Regions from separate parts of the Paenibacillus stellifer genome, predicted to be linked through region 1. Evidence: riboswitches for the same ligand, from Rfam matches in the RefSeq annotation. Region 1 holds a riboswitch; the other holds the start of a gene.
What was found. Region 1 has a riboswitch for cyclic di-GMP ahead of PSTEL_RS05500 (PA14 domain-containing protein). Riboswitches for the same ligand answer to the same signal wherever they lie in the genome.
Positions count from the first base shown of each region.

Region 2: another riboswitch for cyclic di-GMP. It lies ahead of PSTEL_RS26490 (polysaccharide lyase family protein); the one in region 1 lies ahead of PSTEL_RS05500 (PA14 domain-containing protein).

Region 1 covers NZ_CP009286.1:1,195,334-1,203,245, reverse strand. The annotation lists gene PSTEL_RS05500 (PA14 domain-containing protein) at 141-2,453, opposite strand; cyclic di-GMP riboswitch class I at 2,460-2,534, opposite strand; gene PSTEL_RS05495 (sugar phosphate nucleotidyltransferase) at 2,704-4,074, opposite strand; gene PSTEL_RS05490 (UDP-glucose dehydrogenase family protein) at 4,123-5,463, opposite strand; gene PSTEL_RS05485 (glycosyltransferase) at 5,468-6,568, opposite strand; gene PSTEL_RS05480 (glycosyltransferase family 4 protein) at 6,617-7,756, opposite strand; gene PSTEL_RS05475 (glycosyltransferase family 4 protein) at 7,722-7,912, opposite strand, start outside.
Region 2 covers NZ_CP009286.1:4,717,341-4,725,252, forward strand. The annotation lists gene PSTEL_RS21755 (AraC family ligand binding domain-containing protein) at 1-183, shown strand, start outside; gene PSTEL_RS21760 (DMT family transporter) at 207-1,127, shown strand; gene PSTEL_RS21765 (glycoside hydrolase family 1 protein) at 1,219-2,634, opposite strand; gene PSTEL_RS21770 (LacI family DNA-binding transcriptional regulator) at 2,735-3,703, shown strand; cyclic di-GMP riboswitch class I at 3,962-4,056, shown strand; gene PSTEL_RS26490 (polysaccharide lyase family protein) at 4,260-7,523, shown strand; gene PSTEL_RS21785 (ABC transporter ATP-binding protein) at 7,800-7,912, opposite strand, start outside.

The DNA.
Region 1 (7,912 bases):
GGTCTGTCCCATCAACAGCCGTTGATAGTTCAGAGGCCCTGCTATAGAACAAGCAGGGCCCGGCAAGGCTCGAATGAACGAATTCGTTATAAGGTTGAAGTATCGGCTGCCGTGCAAGGATATGCCAGACAGCAATATATTTAGAGCGAATCGGGAAGGAAGAATGCGGATGCGGGCACTATTTCCTTGGCTTGGCTCGGGCTCTCCCACATCAGGCGGGCATTGGCGCTTCCCGTATTATCGTAATATTCAATTTTAATATCATACAGCTTGCCGGCTTCCAGGTCGATTCTGCCTTTTCGCTCGATGCCGCTCTGATTAGCCCAGCTGTAGATTACCCACACCCCGTTGACCATCACGCGGATGCCGTCATCGGATGTTGTGTAGAAGGAGTAGTTCTCGCTGTAGTTCGGCTTGATCTTTCCGCTCCAGCGTACCGCGAAACCATCGGTATTCACTCCTGTTCCTGGCGATCCCGCTCCCCAGTTGAAATTGACCTGGGAGGCATTCTGTTCAAGAGCCGGCGTTCCGCTCAGTTGAAGATTGTTAAAGTATTCGCCCAGCAGCCCGCTAACAGGCTGGCTTGCATTTGGCTCTATCGAGTCCGTAGTCTGGCCGTCCGTAATATTCAGGACCGGCGCTTGGATTAGCACTGGAGTCGGCGTTGGCGTAGGCTCCGGTGTTGGTGTTGGTGTCGGCGTTGGCGTAGGCGTCGGCGTCGGTGCTGGCGTTGGAGTAGGTGTTGGAGTAGGTGTCGGCGTTGGGCTAGGCGACGATGCCGATTCAGTCAACGTTCCCGGTAGAAAGAATGCGGATGACGGCACGGTCTCCTTGGCTTGGCTCGGGCTCTCCCACATCAGGCGGGCATTGGCATTTCCCGTGTTATCGTAATATTCGACTTTAATATCATACAGCTTGCCGGCTTCCAGGTCGATTCTGCCTTTCCGTTCGATCCCGCTCTGATTGGACCAGCTGTAAATCACCCACACCCCGTTGATCATCACGCGGATGCCGTCATCGGATGTTGTATAGAAGGAGTAATTCTCGCTGTAGTTCGGCTTGATCTTTCCGCTCCAGCGTACCGAGAAGCCGTCGGTATTCACTCCTGTCCCTGGCGATCCCGCTCCCCAGTTGAAATTGACCTGGGAGGCATTTTGTTCAAGGGCCGGCGTTCCACTCAGTTGAAGATTGTTGAAATATTCACCGGTCAGACCGTTGACAGCTATTCCTGACCCCGGCTCGGAACCATTCTCCTCAAGAGGAGGGAACGGAACGGTGACGGGAGTATCACTCACTGGAGTCGGTGTTGGTGTCGGGCTTGGCGATGGTGTCGGCGTCGGACTTGGCGATGGCGTTGGCGTCGGACTTGGTGTTGGTGTCGGCGTTGAAGTCATCGCCGCCATCCCGGAAATAACCTCATCCCGGCTCAGAGTAAGACTGCTGCTCATAAAGTTCTTAATTGTAGTCGTACTGTTGTTGTCATAGAGCATTTTGCCCCAGTTCATCATAAAGACCCATTTGCTCTGATTCGGGAGAACCTTCGACGGATCGGGCATCTCGCCGTTCTCGCCGATCGCAATCGGCTTGCCGGCTGCCAGACTGAGCAGGCTGTCATAATGGCTCTGCTTATAATCATTGCTATAGATATCCGCAGCGAGAACATCCACTTTGTCGGCACCCGGATAGGTCTTGTCATAAGGATCGGACCATTGACCGGGAGCATTCGGGCTCCATACCCACAACAGGTTGTTCAGCTTGTGATAGTTCGTGAAACGGTCATACATAATATTCCAAAGAGCGGTAAAATTGGACTTCTGTCCCCACCAGAACCAGCCGCCGTTCATTTCATGATAAGGGCGCCACAGGATGGGAACTCCGGCGTCCCGCAGCGATTTCAGCGATACGGCTACCTTGTCAAGCTCCGTGATCAGGCTGTTGTACTGCGATGTTCCGGGCGTTACATATTTATTGAATTCCGCCTGGGAGATGCTCTTCTGAACATTGCTCCATTCATAAGTCGTACCCGGCAGATTCTCGTGGAAAGTCATGGCGACGATTCCACCCGCTTTATACCAGTTCGTTGCGCTCCATACGATATTTTTACGTTGAGCCGCTACAGCCGAGTCGCTCTGGCCGCCGATCGCGCCCATCTCATAGCCATGGAGAGCCGCATATTTGCCGCTTGTTGCCTGAAGCTTGTTACTGAATTCATCCGGGCTTTCGAAGTAGTCGTGCTGACCGGTGATGATGCCCTTGCCGGAGATCGAGTAGAGATAATTCAGCAATTTGACCGCCTGTGGCGAAGCATCCGGGTTAACCGGAACGCCTTCCGCAGAAGCCGCCGAAGCCGTGGACGCGTAGCGTCCGCCAAGATCGGGGATAAATGTCAAAATCAAACTAAAGGACAACAGCATGCAGAACAGTCGATACGTGCGGTGGGTTTTCAATTTCATCTTCCTTTCGGTAACCAGGCTGCCTCAGAGAGGCCCTTGGCTTTGCGTCCCTACCTCGCGATAGGTTTGCCTTTGTCGTATTGGAAGGATTCACCTTCTACCGTACATATCGACGCTATTCCGTTATTAATAAAGGTTTATTGCGCGAAAGAGCAAGAAATAAGTCGAAAGTCCTGTTTGAAATCTTTTAATTTTGGGTATTATATTACTTTTGTACAAGAAGCTTCTCCGCCTCAAGGCGGATTCATTTTTATGAAATAAACTGCTGCAGCTCGATGTCCTTCCAGTCCAGCGTAATCCGGATGTTATCCTCTTCTACCAGTTCCGAGCCGGTCTGCACCTCAATAAATTCCACATCGGTCAGAGCCAGAATGCTATGCTTCGTGCCGGCCGGAATGCGCACCACATCGCCAGCCTTCACGTTGTGCATTTTTTCATTAAGAATAATGCTCGCCTCACCGCTGATGAACGTCCAGATTTCGCAGCGCTTCAGATGGTACTGGTAGCTGATGTTCTTGCCTTCCGCGATATAAATCCGCTTGGTCAGCGCCTCGTTGCCCTCTTCGTATTTTACGTAATCGATAACGCGGTAATGCCCCCAGCGCCGCTCTTCGTACATCGGCCGCTGCTCCGTGCCTTTCAGCACTTCCTTGATGCGCGGACTTTCCGATTTCGTAGTGACCAGAATGCCGTCCGGACTGGCTGCGACGATAATGTCCTGGGCTCCGATTACAGTGATCGGAATATCCAGTTCGTTCACCAGGCAGCTGGACGAAGCGTCCTCGGTCAGCAGACCGCGTCCAAGCTTGTTGGTCGCCATCTCCTCGGTTAGTGTATTCCAGGTACCCAGGTCTTTCCAGAAGCCGTCATACGAATGGACAACGATATTCTCCTCACGCTCCACGACCTCGTAATCGAAGCTGATAGAGGAGAGCAGCTTATACTGCTTCTGCATCTCGTCATAGGACAGCGGAAGCCCCTTCTGCTGGAGAATATCCAGCAAGTAGCCCAGCTTGAAAGCGAAGACGCCGCAGTTCCACAAGGCTCCCTGGGCGATGAGCTGTTCGGCGCGGCTGCGGTCCGGCTTCTCCTGGAAGCCTTTCACCTGTCTGGCACCGCCCTCCGATGCTTCCCCGTCCGGAATGATGTAGCCGTATTTCTCCGAGGCAAGTTCAGGCACAACGCCGATCAGCGCCAGATTCGCTCCGGTTTCGTCCAGCACATCCCCCAACTGGGACACGGCGTCAAAGAAAGTGCCTTCCACATAAGGATCGACCGGCAGAATGGCGACCGTCTCGTTGGGAAGCACGCCTTCCACCGAATAGAGGTAGACCGCTGTGAGTGCGATGGCCGGGAAGGTATCGCGCCGCTCCGGCTCCACGATGATATTCACACTGCCGCCGAGCTGGCTCTGGATCATCTCCACCTGCCCGCGGCCTGTCGCCAGATAGGAGGAATCGGCAAGACCGGCTTCTCCCAGCTGCCGCCATACCCGCTGAACCATGGATTCCGATTCACCCGATGGACCTTCAAGCACTTTCAAGAACTGCTTCGAGCGGGAATCGTTGGACAAAGGCCAGAGACGTTTTCCCGAACCGCCAGACAAGAGTACCAGTTTCATAACAAGTAACCTCCCTCAAAATGGTCAATTTAGGACTGCGGGCAGCGCTTAGACCGCACCCGCTACGCTTGGTGAAAATCCGCTTAATCCGCCCATCCGGGGACGGCCTACCGAGAAATATTCCAGCCCGGTTCCTTCGATTTGCTCTTTGGAGTAGACATTGCGTCCATCGATCAGAATCGGCTTGCGCATGCCTGCGGACAAGAGATGAAGATTGATGTCTTTGAATACGCTCCAGTCGGTAAGCAGACACAGGGCATCACTGCCCATAGCCGCTTCTTCCGGCACGGCGCACCAGTGGATATTAGGGTGATCGTAGTCCTTCCGGAAATTATCCGCTGCGATCGGATCATACACCTTCACAATCGCTCCCTCTTTCACGAGCGCTTCGACGATTTCCCGCGCCGGCGATTCCCGGACATCATCGGTGTTCGGCTTGAACGCAAGGCCCCAAATTCCGATGGACGTGCCCTGAAGGCTGCCGATCGATTCGTGGAGCTTCGAGAGGATCATGAACCGCTGCCCCTGATTAACCTCAACCACGGATTTCAGCAGCTTGAATTCATAATCAACGTTGCCGGCGATTTGAATCAGCGCCTTGGTGTCTTTCGGGAAGCAGGAGCCTCCATATCCAATCCCTGCTTGAAGGAAAGAAGTACCGATTCTCCGGTCCAGACCCATGCCTTCCGCCACCTCTGTCACATCCGCGCCAACCTTTTCGCAAATATTCGCAATTTCATTAATGAACGAAATTTTCGTCGCGAGGAAAGCGTTGGACGCATATTTGATCATCTCGGCGCTGCGGATATCCGTGACGATAATGTTCTCGGTGAAGCCCTTGTGCAGCTCCCGCATCCTCGGCTCCAGAACCGGGTTGTCAAGACCGATGATGATCCGGTCCGGATGGAGCGTATCCTGGATGGCGGAGCCTTCGCGCAGGAACTCGGGGGCAGACACGATATCGAACGGATATCCGGTATTCGCAGCGATAATCTGCCGGATCTTCTCGTTCGTGCCGACCGGCACCGTCGATTTCGTCATAATAACCTTGTAGCCTTCCATGGACCGGCCGATTTCAGCGGCTGCGCTCTCGATGTACTGAAGATTCGCTTCGCCGTTCGGTAGGGACGGTGTGCCCACGGCGAGGATGACGATATCCGAGCGGCGCACCGACTCCTGAAGATCGGAAGAGAACGACAGTCTTCCCTCTTTCAGATTCAGTTCGATCAGCGCCTCAATGCCCGGTTCATAGATGGGCGATTTCATCTGGCTCAGTTTGGCTATCTTCTCTTCATCCTTGTCGACACAGATGACATGATTACCCCCAAGTGTAAAACATACGCCGGATACGAGGCCGACATAGCCGGTGCCAATTACCGCCAGATTCATACCATCATCCTCCTTTTAAAAAGTTGACATATGCCTGCTCGACATATTGTTTGAACTGAACGATGAAGTTCTGCTCATCGAATTTCTGCGCGTGCTTCATGATTTTGCCGATGTCCCACGCGTAGGACTCCACCTCGGCGATCGCCCGGAGCAGGTCGTCAACCTCCTGCCTTTTGAAGAAGACACCGTTGACATACGGCTCGATTGTGTCCAGCGCTCCACCCGCCTGGTAAGCGATGACCGGTCTTCCTGCGGCGTTCGCTTCGAGCGGGGTAATGCCGAAATCTTCTTCTCCAGGAAAAATATAAGCGCGGCACTGGGACATGAGCCCCGTAACCTGTTCATCATCCAGCCTGCCGAGAAACTGCACATTGCTCTTCGCCATGCCTTCCAGACGCTTGCGGTCGGGCCCGTCGCCGACGATCAGCAGCTTCAGCCCGTTGCGGTTGAAGGCTTCCACCGCCAAATCGATCCGCTTGTAGGACACCAGCCGCGAGACGATCAGGTAATAATCGCCGATCGAGCTGGAGCTGGTGAAGCGGGCCGTATTGATTGGCGGGAAGATCACGTCGGCGTCCCGGTGATAATAATTCCGGATACGGTTCTTGACGACCGAAGAGTTGGCCACGAACTGATTCACATTTTTGGAAGTCCGCTGGTCCCACATCTTGAGCTGCTGCATATAGAGCTTCAGCACCCGTTTGAACAGGCCGGAGTTGGACTGCCGTTCCATATAGGTGTCGTAATCCCAGGCGAACCTCATCGGTGTATGGCAGTAGCAGAGATGAAAGGTGCGCTTGGGAACCTGAATGCTCTTCATGAACGCGCTGCTGGAACTCAAGACGATATCGTAACCGCGGAAATCCAGATCGCGAATAGCCATGGGATATAGCGGCAGCACCCCTTTAAAGTTAGCCTTCACTCCCGGAATTTTCTGCAGCCAGGAGGCCCGGATATCCGCATCTTTGAGATTCTCGGTCAGGCGGCTTCCGTTAAATACCGTCGTGAAGATCGGAGCTTCGGGATACATCTGGTGAAAGACCTCCACCACTCTCTCCGCCCCGCCCATTTGGATTAAGTAATCATGCGCTATCGCAATTTTCATGTGAATCATCCTCAATGTTTGATGGAGCAATTGGTTTCGCCAGTTCGCTTAGGCGCCTGCCAGCAGGCCTTTATAGTAAGCTACGATATCTTTTACCGTGTTCTCGATTACAAAATGCTCCTTGACCCGTTTGATGCCTGCCTCCGCCATCATTTCTCTTTCCTCCGGGTGCTCCAGCATCCAGCTGATGGCTTCGGCCAGAACGGCGGAGTCACCCGGCTGGATGAGCAGTCCGGTCTCATTCTGAACGACGATCTCGACAGGTCCGCCTTCGTTCGAGGCGATAACCGGAAGTCCCGCGGCCATGCCTTCCACAATTACCTGGCCGAAAGGCTCCGGTGTTATGGAGGTATGCACCAGCAAATCCGCCTGCTGCATCAGCCCCTGAATGTCTTCGACATGTCCGAGCAGGCTGACATTGGATAATCCTTCGCGGTCGATCGTAGACACGAGCCGCTTCTTGTATTCGTCTTCGCCGAAGAGTGCGTCGCCCGCCAGCCAGAACTTGATGCGGCTGTTGCTCTTCAGCATTTTGGCTGCTTCCAGCAAAATATGCTGGCCTTTCCATTCGGCCAGCCGGCCGACCAGAAGCACGTTGAAATCCTTCTGCTCCTTCCGGGAGGCCGAGGCGGCGATTGCCTTGGCGAAGGCGGAGTAGACAACGAGCGTCTTCTTGGAACGGGGCAGCTCAAGCGCGTTGAGTGTTGATTTCGAATTGGCGATAACGCCGCTCGGGATATAACGCGACATGAGCCGGATGCCTTTCGCGACAACCGGCTTCAGATAAGGCGCGCCGATGTGGTCGCGAATATGCCAGATCAGCGGAACACCTGCTGACTTGGCGGCAACAGTGCCGTACAGAGCTGATTTCAGGGAATTGGTGTGAACGCAGGCTACATGCTCCTCCTTCAGGATCGGGGCAAGCTTGCGTCCGTAAGACAGCAGCTTCAGCGCCGCTGCCGGAGCGCCCAGGTTGACGGTGTTGCGTCCGCGGTTGCGGATGCTGTCATCCAGCGGCACGATCCGGACGTCGATTCCCTTCTCGCGCAGACGGTCCGCCAGCGCGCCTTCCTCAGCCAGAATCACCAGCGGATTCACCTGATCACCAATATGGGTCAGAATGTTGAACAGGGCGACTTCCCCGCCGCTCCATCTAGCCGTGTGATCGATATACGCCACTCTCAGCATTGATCGTCTCTCCTTTCCCCATTGCCTCTTTGAATACCGTCTCTACCTGATTGCCGACATGCTGCCAGGTATACTTCTGAAGCGCATGCTCCCTGCATTCCTCCCGGGAAGGCAGAAGCCTTCGGTTCCCGAGTATCCGGGAGATGCCTTCAGCCA
Region 2 (7,912 bases), 2.1 Mb from region 1:
AGTTATTTAGAAACGATCCGAATTGACAAAGCAAAGAAAATGCTGGAGCAAGGCATTTTGCCAATAGATGTGGCATTACAGACAGGGTTTACCGACCAGAGCCACTTTTCCAACTTCTTCAAGAAGTTTATAGGGCTAACGCCAAAACAATACATGAACATTTTCAAGGATGCTCACAATTGAGTCTTTGTATAGAAAGGGTTCTTATGGACAGAAGACAAGAGATTACGGGACATTTATTCGCATTTATTACAATCTTTATTTGGGGAACAACATTCATATCAACAAAGATACTTTTGAAAGCCATTTCTCCAACTGAAGTACTGTTTTTAAGATTTACAATCGGTTTCATTGTGCTGCTTGTGGCTTACCCTCGCAGGCTAAGAGTCAAGAAAAGAAAACAGGAGTTGTATTTTGCTGCGGCTGGTTTATGTGGTGTCACCCTATACTATTTGCTTGAAAACATCGCCCTGACTTATACCTTTGCATCCAATGTAGGGGTCATTATTTCAATTGCACCGTTTTTTACTGCTATCTTGGCGCATCTGTTTTTAGATGGAGAAAAATTGAGATTGCAATTTTTTATAGGTTTTGCGGTTGCTGTTATCGGAATTTTTCTTATTAGCTTTAACGGAAGCAGTCATTTGAAATTGAATCCATTGGGAGATATACTGGCTGTTTTAGCCGCTGTGATATGGGCCGCCTATTCGGTCCTGACAAAGAAAATCAGCGGTTTTCACTATAACACGATCCAGGCAACACGGAGAATTTTCTTCTATGGATTAATATTCATGATTCCCGCCTTATTCCTCTTTGAGTTTGAACCAAACCTTGATCAATTGATACAGCCGGTCAATCTGTTTAACATTCTGTTCTTGGGATTGGGAGCATCCGCCCTGTGTTTTGTAACGTGGAACTCTGCGGTTAAACTATTGGGTGCAGTGAAAACCAGCGTTTATATTTATATGGTTCCAGTCATAACCGTTGTTACCTCTGTTCTTGTACTTCATGAAACGATTCCCCGTACTTCTGTGTTCGGGATTGTACTTACATTAGCCGGACTATTTATTTCAGAGATTAAAACCTCTGCAAAAACAAAAGGAGCTTTAGAGAGTGGGCGATTCTAATCTGAATCGTTTTTCACGTACTCAACGGGCTAAAGCCTGCAACAAAAAGGACCCGGCGCTTATGCCCGATCCTTTTGTCCATTTTCCCCGCTTACTCAAACAGGCTCTGCCCATTCGTCCCGATCACCTCTTTGTACCAATGGAACGACTTCTTGCGGTACCGCTCAAGCGTTCCCGATCCGTCGTCATGACGGTCGACATAGATGAAGCCGTAACGCTTCTTCAGTTCCGCGGTTGAGGCGCTGACGAGGTCGATGCAGCCCCAGGTCGTATATCCCATCACATCCACACCGTCCGCGATTGCTTCGGCAACCTGAACGAGATGCTCCTTCAAATAATTGATCCGGTAGCCGTCCTCCACCGTCTTCTCGCCATTCTCCAGGGTCACCAGCTGATCGGCGGCGCCGAGGCCATTTTCCACAATGAACAGCGGCTTCTGATAACGGTCCCAGAACGCATTCAGAATGTACCGGAGTCCCTGAGGATCGATCTGCCAGCCCCAATCGCTCGATTTCAGGTACGGATTCGGCACGCCGCCCAGAAGATTGCCTTCTCCCTTGATCTGCTTCGCCGGGTCGGCCGTCTCACAAATGCTCATGTAATAGCTGAACGAGACGAAATCCACTGTATGCTTCAGAATCTCCTCGTCCCCCGGCTCAAAATGGATCTCGATACCGTTCTCGCGGAAGAACCGCTTCATGTATCCCGGATAATAACCGCGTGCGTGCACGTCTGCGAAGAACGTATTGTTATGGTCGCTCTTCATCGCTTGGATCACATCGTCCGGGTTCGGCGTTAGCGGATAGATCGGCATGCTCAGCACCATGCACCCGATCTTGAAGTCCGGATTGATTTCATGTCCAATTCTAACAGCCGCCGCGCTCGCCACAAGCTCATGGTGAATGGCCTGGTACAGGTCCTGCTTGCTCAGCTTCTCTTTGGGCGTACCGATGCCGCCGCTCATGAACGGAAACTCCAGAATGGAGTTGATCTCGTTGAAGGTCAGCCAGTATTTCACTTTATGCTTGTAACGGGTAAAAATCGTCTCCGCATACCGCTCGTAAAAGCCCACCAGCTTGCGGTTCACCCAGCCGTCATATTCCCGGGCCAGATGCAGCGGCGTTTCATAATGGGAAATCGTGACCAGCGGCTCGATGCCGTATTTATGGCATTCATCGAACAGATCGTCGTAGAACTGCAGCCCCTTCTCGTTCGGCTCCAGCTCGTCCCCTTTCGGAAAAATCCGCGACCAGGCGATGGACGTCCGGAACACCTTGAAGCCCATCTCCGCGAACAGCTTGATATCTTCCTTATACCGGTGATAAAAATCGATGCCGATCAGCTTCATATTGTCTTCGGTCGGCACATCCGTCGGCGGCGTCTTGACGCCATGAGGACTCACATCCTGGGTAGACCAGCCCTTGCCGTCCTCCTGATACGCCCCTTCCAGCTGATTCGCGGCTACCGCGCCGCCCCAGAGAAATCCTTCCGGAAACTGAAGTTTCATGTTTTTTCCCGCCTTTTTCGTTATGATAAGGATATACCGGCATCCTAAACCTTGGAACGCGTTACATGTCAAGCATTAGATCACGGCAAGGAGACAACCCATGTCCACACTCGATCAAATAGCCAAGCTGTCCGGCTTCTCCAAAGCGACGGTATCCCGGGTGCTCAACGGCTCACGGCATGTAAGTCCGGACACCCGCAAGAAAATACTGGCCATCATGAAGGAACAGGACTATGTACCCAACCGGAACGCCATTTCCCTGTCCAAAGGCCGGACCCAGCAGATCGGCATGATTACGATGAATCTGAACGAGCTGATTCTGCATTTCATGAACGGCTTCGTGGAGAGCGCCGGACGGCACGGGTTCCAGACGATCATTTATACAACCGGAGGAGACAGCCAGAAGGAGCTTCAAGCCCTTGAGGATCTCAAGCGAAAAAGAGTAGACGGCCTGCTCATCCTGACCTCCGTCAGCTCCCCGGGCCTTATTGCCTCTTACCGCAAATACGGGCCTATCGTGTCCTGGCAGCGCATGGACCATCCAGATATCCCGTCGGTCGCCATGAACCAGTTCGAGGGCTATGCCCTCGCCCTTGAACATTTGCTCACGCGAGGATACACCCGCATCGCCAATGCGTTCGGCCGTCCCAGCAGCATCAATACGCAGAGCCGGCGGGAGGCGTACGAGCAGGCAATGGCTGCATACAGCCTCCCTGTAGATGAGCAATGGTACTATTCTTCCATCTACAGCATCGCGGACGGCGAGCGCGTGCTGCGCTCCCTGATGGAGCAGCAGAACCGTCCCGAGGCGATTCTATGCGCGAACGATCTAGTTGCCGCAGGTATAGTAAGCGAAGCTCGCAGACAGGGACTGGGCGTGCCGGAGAATCTGGCGATCGTCGGCTTTGACGATACGGAGCTGGCGAAGACGATGGGCATCACGACCGTGCGGAACCCGGTTGCCGGCCAGGCGGAGAACGCCTTCAGGCTGCTGGCTCCTGCGCTGCTGGGAAAGGCGCTGGCGCTTCAGCCCCTGGCATTCAGCCTTGCCATCCGGGAGACGACCTAGTCTAACGGCCTGCCTTTGGAACGGTTCTTCTAGTTATATAGAACCGTTCTTTGTTTTTCGCTAAAAAATGACAATTTTCGTTCCGATAGTAAATCATGAACCGCTGCAAGACTTTGGCTGTACCGGCTTTCATCCTAGTAGAGGCATACGTACCAATCGCACTTCCCCCTCCTTCGCCCTCAGCCGCAGCGTTAACATAGATGCTGCCCGCCGCTGTTGTCCCATCCTGATACAAGTTGCATGTACCGTCCCACCCATTTGTGACAAAGGCAAACTTGCCGAAAGGCAAGGACGCAAAGCCATAGGGCCTTCTTCGTCTCACACGAGCCGAAGGTGGCAGCCGCGCTGCCGGAAAAAAGAAATGCGAGAAGCTGCGCCCGCCTCAGGGCGCGGTTCCCGGACATTTCGGGGGAAGAGCTTTTTTGAACGAATCCGCTATTTGAATATTGCCACCGTTTGTGAAAGTCATTCCTCCTCCGCCCGTACCGGGCGCCGCGACGCTTACCCGAGCGAAGCGGCGGCGTACAAGGGTATCCAGAACCGGAGGAGAATTAGCATGAGAAATCCGCATCCGCATCAAGATCAGTCCGTCCCCGCTGCATCCGCAGCAACCGCCACGACCACAACCGCGCGTCGGCGCCGTCTCTTGACCAAGGGTATCGCCCTGCTGACGGCGCTTGCTCTTGTGTTGGGCGTCCCATCCCTCCCGCAGCACACCGTGTTCGCCGAGCGGCAGAGCGCCGTTTCCGCCACAAGCACCGGCAACGGCATCGGCTACATTGATAACGGGGAGACCGCAGTCACCGGAGCGACCGGAACAGACGGGGAACCCGCTGTTACCGGGGAGACCGCCGTTACCGGGAAGATTGGAGACAGCGCCGTTACCCAAAGCGTGTACGCCGCTTCGGCGGACAGCCTAGCCGTCCAGCCGGAGGGGCCGCTCTGGACCATCGGCGCCCATGACGGCAGCTCCGCTGAATTTTCCGATTATCGCGCCATGACCGGCAGCTACTCCGCCTATTTGCCTGACGGAAGCGCGCCTAACGACTGGAAGACCTTCCCCAAAGGCATGAAAGCCAGCGTGAACAAGACGCTCTCCATCAGCTACTCGCTGGAAGCCCTACCCGCTTACGGAGCGGAATTCGACGTTCATATTCTGAACGCCTATATTTCTGTGCCCCAAATGGCCGTCTACTCGAACGGCCGTCTCGCGGGCCTGCTGCAAATTGCCGGAACCTCGGGCAGCGGAGCCGCCTATCCCTTCCGCGAGCTGTACCGGCTCTATATCCCTAAAGAGCTGCTGAAGGCCGGCGTCAATGAGCTGAAGCTCGAGGTATACGCCGGCTCCTACGCGACCACGGCAGGCGACGCCAATCTGTGGTACGAGTGGGATGAGCTGTCCTTGACCGCACTCGCCGCCCCGGCGGACGAGCCAATCCACGGGCGCTACATCCATCTGGGGACTGCCATCGCGAACGGCTTCGTTATCGATGACAATGTGACCCGGCTGCTGCCGGACCTGACCCGCTGGCTCGGCATCGCCTACAGCGGCAACATGCTGCGCACCGGCTTCTGGTCGGACACCAAGAGCACCTGGCAGAACGGCATCGTCTCCTACTTGCAGACGATGAAAGATCTGAACCTGCAGCCGATGGTCGGTATTTTCGGCTCCGATTTCATGAACAGTCCGGACATGCTCGCCGGTCATATGACAGACAGCATGAAGACCTATTACCGCCAGTTCATGGCCTCGTACGGCTCATACTTCTCCTATCTCGAAATGGACAACGAACCGGGTGTATTCAGCCACAATCAGGCTTCGATTGTGGAGCTGGCCCAGTTCCTGCAATCCGAGAAGGCGAGCACGCCCTGGCTGAAGATCGTCGCCCCGGGCTGGGCCTACTGGCCGACCAAAGGCACGCCCTACGGATGGGAACGCGATCCCGCGCAGCGGAAGCCGATCGAGGCGCTGTCCGATCTGACGAATGGACACAGCTATTCGCTGTCCGGCCTGGCCCAGGCCCGGGGCGGTGCGCTGAATGAGAATCTGCTCAGCTATGACGGAGGCACCGATGACGGCCTGCCCAAGGAAATGGTTATGACCGAGAGCGGAGCGAATGATCTGCACACCGACCAGAGCAAATTCGGGGCATCGGCCTATAAATACGCAGCCGTCTTCGACCGGGAGATGCGCGCGGACATCGGCTACGCCGACCATATCATGCAGCATACCGCCTTCGACTCATCTTATCCGAACTATGCACTGCTTCTTCGTCCGGCGAACTGGAGCACGCATAAAGCCGCCGACACAATGGCCTGGGCGGCCAATTCCGCCGAAGGCGGCGAGACCCGGCTGCGCACGTTCCGCCGCCTGGCCGCGGCCTATGCCACGCACGGCTCGCCGCTGCCGTACTCGTTCCTTGGCGGCGACGATTCCGCCGGCCGCAAGATCTATGTCCGCGCCGTCGACACGGCCGGACTCGGAACGTCGGCCGTAGGAGCCTCGGCCGACAAGCAGATCGTCAGCGTCGTGAGCTTCGGGCCTGCCGGTACGCCGGCGCGGCATGTGAGCGTGCGCGTGACGCTGCCGGAGAGCGGCACGTACCGGGCTCTGCAGTACCGGGACGGCCAGACGCTTGACGCGGCTTACTCTGTCAGCGACCTGGCCGCGTCCCCTTATCTCGATCTCGACCTGACCGTGGCGGCCGGTGAAGCCGTTCAGCTGTACCTGACTAAGGAGGAGACGCAGGCTCCGCAGAAGCCGGTTCTCGTGAAGGCCGAGATGGCGACCTGGAACACCGCAGTCATCGGCTGGAACGAATCGTCGGACAACGCGGAGACGACCTCGTACCGGGTATATCGGGACGGTGAAGAAATCGCCGTACTGCCTTCTTCGCTGACCAGCTACACCGATACGACGATCAGCTATGACCGGACTTATTCGTATACCGTCAAGGCAGGCGACGATTCCGGCAATCTCTCGCCAGCGAGCGATCCGCTGCAGCTCACCGTGCCGGACATGCCGGTTACGCCGGGCGGACCGCTCTATGAGACAGAGAAAGCTCAGCTTGGCGGCATCGCCAAAACGACGCCGGACTCCTACGCCTCAGGTGGCGCCTATGTCCGGGACATGCATGCCAGCGGCTCCAGCGTCAGCGTCATCAACATTATGCCGGGCGCCGGGAGCTACACCCTGCGCGTCGGCTACGCCACCTCGGCGGATGCCACGCTGAATCTGTATGTGAACGGCCAAATGATCCGGAAGCTGACGTTCGTCTCGACCGGCAAAGCCTCAGGAGCTGGCGCCTACAAGAGCATCTCGACCGACATTGCGCTTGCAGACGGCCCGAACACCGTCATACTGCGGCATGACGGCGGCAATACCGGCGGCGTCAATCTCGACTTTATGGAGATCACACCTACACAGACCTCACAGACAGACCCGGGCTGGAACGATTATGCCTTCAACGACATCGGAATCTACTACTCGCCCGGCATCACTACCAATGACAACGGCAGCTGGAACGAGACCGAATCGCCATCCGAGACCGCTACCTTCACCTTCACGGGAACGGGCGTCCGCTGGCTGGCCAATGTCCAGAGCAACATGGGCTTGGCGAGCGTGTACATTGACGATATTCTTCAAGAGACGGTCGATCTTACCGCCGCCAATCTCGAAGGCTACAACAAGGTCGTATTTGAGAAAACGGGCCTGGCGGATGGCAGCCACACCCTCAAAATCGTCACCCTGAACGGCAAAATCACCTTCAATAAATACAGCATCAACGGCCCGGAGCAGAGTCTGCAACAGGCGGAATAGCACAGCGCCGCAATCCGCTTCTTAACATTTGGGTTTATGAATGGCAGCAGCCCCAGAGCCGGTACTTACCGGAGCTGGGGCTGCGCTTGTAGCGATTGATATGCGGCTTTCATGCCGCGCTGCAGGAGGGTAAACGACTGGTGAGATTGCCGCAGCACATTCTGTTATTTGACAATGAGAGACCAGCCAAGAACCTTCTTGACCGGCCTCTTCATCAACGTGTAATTCCATACAATATGCATAATTTGAAACAATGGACGTCCTTAAATTGGAAAATTAACCTGAGCTTTCGTCCCTCGTCTCTTCCCCGTGCCACAGCTTCCGGAAGCTTTCGCTGCTGTCCAGCAGCTCCTCCGCCGTTCCCTGCGCTTCGATCTCTCCATCCGCCA